2 regions of the Paenibacillus xylanexedens genome follow, and region 2 is predicted to be linked to the other one. Evidence: riboswitches for the same ligand, from Rfam matches in the RefSeq annotation. Region 2 holds a riboswitch; the other holds the start of a gene.

Region 1 (2,402 bases), 420 kb from region 2:
AGATATTTCATGAGTTTGATCTGAATAATATATCTCTTGCGGATAAGCCTGGTGAGAGTCCAGCTGTAAAGGACACGATCTTAGGGGCATTGGAGAAGAAGAGAAGTGTTCGCGGAAAAGTACCAAAGGCATCACCTGATGCAGGTACCGGGGAGGTACAGTCTGGAGATGTGTATGCTGTTCGGGTCCGGGAAGGTGTATGGGTGACTGTATATTGTCATGAAGTCAGAGACAAGCGCGTCATCGTTGAATATCTGGATGGAGTCTTCCCAGAGATGCCGGGAAAAGCAGATTTGCATGGGACGTTTCGACCGAGAGCGAATGGACGCTGGAAATGCTCGGCTATTGCGATCGATTCAACAAGTTGGGTCAGAAGGGTGGCAAGAGAGTTCCCGCTACCGACTTCGCCCCTGCAAGAACCTGACCGCACTCCATTCCATAATGCCAAAGAATTAAAGCATATGGCGAGCTGGTGTTTTCCTGATATGTAGAATTTACGATGGATGTGAAATGGGCCTCCAAGCAAAAACCGTGCCTCCTTGAGAGGAAGCGGTTTTTTGTTGTTTCTTAGCTTATTAAAAGTTAGTATGTGACAAAAAGGAACAAAAAACAATTGATTTTTTGGCATTAAAGTGCTAACATCCAAGTAATAACGAAAGCAATCCTTCAGGGCAGGGTGCAATTCCCTACCGGCGGTGATGCAGGAAGTGTAAGGACCTATGTGTCCAGCACTTGATGCAAAGTCCGTGACCTGTCTGCCATTGGCAGATGGCTGATCTGGTGTAATTCCAGAACCGACAGTATAGTCTGGATGGGAGAAGGAGAGGTGCAGACCTAACAGGTTTGCATTCAGCAGGAGTATTGCTGCACAGTCACGATTTGTATTGTCTTGCACTGTGCAGGGAAGATCCGGTTACGCCGGTAAGTTCCATACATATGCCGCACTATAAAAGCTCTTTACCTGTAATTGATGTTCATTAAGGTATGTGTCTATTTTCACTTGCCCGAAATGAAGTTTTGGGCAAAGTGTTGGCGTGCTGTATCCATTTCACTCCTGCTGGTGACATTTGTCTCTCATCATCCCCATCGAACTGATTGTTCGACGGGGATTTTTTAATAAACAAGACTTTAAACCGCGGGGTGAACGGATTTGGAAATGATCAATGATGAATTTTATATGGCACTGGCATTGGATATGGCGGAACGAGCACAGGGACAGACGGGGATTAATCCGGTCGTTGGATGTGTAGTTGTGAAAGAGGGTCGTATTGTAGGCCTGGGAAGCCATCTGAAACGTGGAACCGGTCATGCAGAGGTGCATGCACTTAACATGGCAGGCAGTGATGCAGAAGGAAGTACGGTATACGTTACACTTGAGCCTTGTAGTCATTATGGCAAGACGCCACCTTGTAGTGAACGCCTGATTCATGAAAAGGTGAAACGTGTTGTGGTATGTTGTGAAGATCCAAATCCGCAAGTATCCGGCAGGGGCATCAGCATGCTTCGTCAACAAGGCATTGAAGTTGAAGTTGGCGTACTGCGTGAACGTGGAAGACGCATGAATGAAAAATTCATTAAATTTATTACAACGGGTTTACCTTTTGTGACACTGAAGACGGCTACTACTTTGGATGGCAAAATTGCTACGCGCAGCGGAGACAGCAAGTGGATCTCCAACGAGCCTGCTCGTGAGATTGTGCATGCCCTTCGTCATCGTCACCAAGGCATTATGGTTGGCGTCGACACGGTGATTGCCGATAATCCGGAGCTTACAACCCGTTTGCAAGTCGAAGGCATTAGTCCAGTGCGCATTGTAGTGGATTCCAAGTTACGTCTTCCCGTAGGTGCCAAAATGGTTAAGGATGGTCTTGCTCCAACATGGGTGTTGACAACAGACGAAGCCAGTCCTGAAGCTGCTGAACGTTTGGAAGCCTACGGCGTCGAGATTATACGCTGTGGTCCTGGACCACGTGTGGATCTGTTGAGCGGACTTAGCAAGTTGGGTGAACGTGATATAGGTTCGATTTTGCTTGAAGGTGGAGGCACCTTGAATGGAGCCATGTTGGAGGCACGGTTGGTTGATCGACTGCTCATGTTTATCGCTCCGAAGATTGTAGGCGGTTATGATACACCTGGAAGCTTCCGCTTCGAGGGTGTGGAACGTATGAATCAGGCGATTCAATTGAATCAGTTGGAGATCGAACAAGTTGGAGATAATATCAGCATTGGTGGTATTCCGGTGTGGCCTGAATAAATAAATGGATTTGAAAGTAGAAAGTTAGGTTTTTTATAACTTGAAAAAGGGAGGCGGCAGCATGTTTACCGGTTTGGTGGAAGAAGTCGGTCAGATCCGGCGTATTGGTCGGAAAGGCGAAGCGATGGTCCTGAATATCGGAGCTTCC
Region 2 (2,402 bases):
ACATGCCCTGCTTCCATAACGCCATTCAACCATTGTTTTTCTATATCCGTTAATGATGCTCCAGAAGACAAGCGGGCTCCAAGAGCTATCAATTCATTCCTGAAATTTCTCATCGACAACTCATCTTCTGGAGATGCAGGAACAGAAGCGTTAAGTTGCCATCGTTCCAGAAAGTCTTGCTGCCAGCTAGCCTTCCCCAGTCTGTCCTCCGATCGATCTCCCCCACGCCAGTCGTGATAATCGCTGTTTACAAAATCGGTCCATAATCGGTCCATATATATACCTCCGTTTATGTAACTATCTAATTAAATAAAGAAGGTTACAACTCGTCTTTGATGTGTTATATTAAGTGTAACCTTATTATTCAGTTTTAGCTAGTTACATCACAAATCACAATAATTCGCAAGGAGGAATAAGCAATGACAAAAACAACAGCACTAGATGTGTTACTTATTCAAAAGGATGATACCTGGGATCAATGTAATTGGATTGTACCTTTGTCGAAATCCTTGGAGGGTCTTACAGCAGAACAAGCAGCCTGGATTCCACCCGCAGGGGGATTGAGCATCTGGCAGTTGGTTAACCATATGTATTATTACAACCATCGCTTATTGTGTCGCATGCAAGGTAAGGAGCCTACCCTTCCTTCTGTAGACTCCAATGAATACACATTTGGGAATTCCGGAGATCCAACGGACGCAGTTGGATGGAATACACTGCTACAGGGTACAACTCGATTAGCCCAGCAGTTGCGAGATCAATTAGCTGCACTACAAGAACCAGATCTTGAAGCGGCATATATGGACTCCGAAGAGAAATGGGCACACGAACTATCTCGCTGGGTACTCCATGATGCGTATCACGCAGGTCAGATCGTGCTCCTCCGCAGACAGCAAGGAAGCTGGAAAATCGTTTTCTAAAAAAAATGCTTGAACTGCTAGCGCTTACAGGAATAAGATGAACTTATTAATGTTACAGCTTGTTCAACACACTATATAATTGAATAGGATCTTCGGGGTAGGGTGCAATTCCCAACCGGCGGTGATGTTCTTCGGAACCAGCCCGCGACTCGCTATTTGTTCTTAACGAAGGACATCTAGCGACTGACTTGGTGTGAATCCAAGGCCGACGGTACAGTCCGGATGAGAGAAGATCAACACAATGACATGCCGTTCACGGGAAGGCCTCTTTCCTGACGCATGTCCTTGGATGAGCCCCCGTTTATTTGGTATATGCCAAAACGGGGGCTTTTGTCGATTTTGCCAACTGAAGATTCCGTGTTCTGACGAAGGAGTCCTGAATATGGAAAAGACATCAGCAGCATCACCTGTTTACCGCAAGGAACGAAGTAATACCGGATTCTGGCTTGTAGTTCTCGGCGCCGCCTTATGGGGTGTAGACCCACTCTTCCGCATTATTTTGCTAAATACGATGACATCAACGCAGATTGTACTGGTGGAACACATCATCGTCAGTCTTATTGCCATTCCCGTACTGTGGAAATTCCGGTCTGACCTGAAAAACCTGCGTGCTCGCCACTGGATTGCCGTGATTTTTATCTCATGGGGAGGATCAGCACTCGCAACGGTATTGTTCACCATGGCGCTTACACATAACGATCCGAATACGGTGCTTTTATTGCAAAAAATGCAACCACTCTTCGCTATCGTGCTGGCTAAACTTTTATTAAAAGAAACGTTGCCACGTCGCTTCGGTGGATTGTTCTTCATAGCATTAGCAGGAACGTACCTGCTTACATTTGGCTTTACATTGCCATTAGGTAACTGGGACAACTGGATTCATGCTGGAAGCTTGTTGTCCCTTGGGGCTGCTGCCTTATGGGGAGGTTCAACTGTTATGGGACGATTGATGCTGGGGCAGGCGCGTTATGAAACGGTCACCTCCCTTCGCTTTGTCGTTGCTCTCCCGCTCCTGATCTTTATGACGTGGAACGAAGGTGCCGCATGGACGTTTCCGTCCGGAACGGGTGAACAGACTGCTGTCATCCTCAACATTCTCGGTCAGGCATTGTTACCAGGTCTGCTCAGTCTTCTGTTGTATTACAAAGGTCTGTCGTCAACCAAAGCATCTGTTGCAACTCTCGCAGAACTTAGCTTCCCGATGGCGGGTGTGTTGGTGAACTGGATTGCTTTCCGTACACTGATTACATGGGAGCAGCTGCTTGGTTTTATCCTGATCTGGGTGGCCCTCTTCGCCATTTCCAGACAGCAGGAAAGATCATCAACTGCGGCCGATGCTGCACCGAAGCTGCGTACAGAGTAAGTGGATATATCTGAGGTTCACATATAAACAAATAGTCAAATATAAAATAAAACCATTGCACATCAAATTAGATGAGCAGTGGTTTTTTATTTCCATGACTCGATATTACTCGTTCATTT

Evidence for each region. A riboswitch is a leader RNA that binds a small molecule or an ion and turns the genes downstream of it on or off. The one in region 2 is predicted to bind FMN.
Region 1: linked by a shared signal. The riboswitch ahead of ribD (bifunctional diaminohydroxyphosphoribosylaminopyrimidine deaminase/5-amino-6-(5-phosphoribosylamino)uracil reductase RibD) and the one ahead of BS614_RS20980 (DMT family transporter) in region 2 are both predicted to bind FMN.

The regions. Positions count from the first base shown of each region.
Region 1 covers NZ_CP018620.1:5,231,160-5,233,561, reverse strand. The annotation lists gene BS614_RS22830 (hypothetical protein) at 1-491, shown strand, start outside; FMN riboswitch at 659-827, shown strand; gene ribD (bifunctional diaminohydroxyphosphoribosylaminopyrimidine deaminase/5-amino-6-(5-phosphoribosylamino)uracil reductase RibD) at 1,151-2,254, shown strand; gene ribE (riboflavin synthase) at 2,316-2,402, shown strand, end outside.
Region 2 covers NZ_CP018620.1:4,809,715-4,812,116, forward strand. The annotation lists gene BS614_RS20970 (CGNR zinc finger domain-containing protein) at 1-275, opposite strand, end outside; gene BS614_RS20975 (DinB family protein) at 420-920, shown strand; FMN riboswitch at 1,005-1,158, shown strand; gene BS614_RS20980 (DMT family transporter) at 1,303-2,283, shown strand.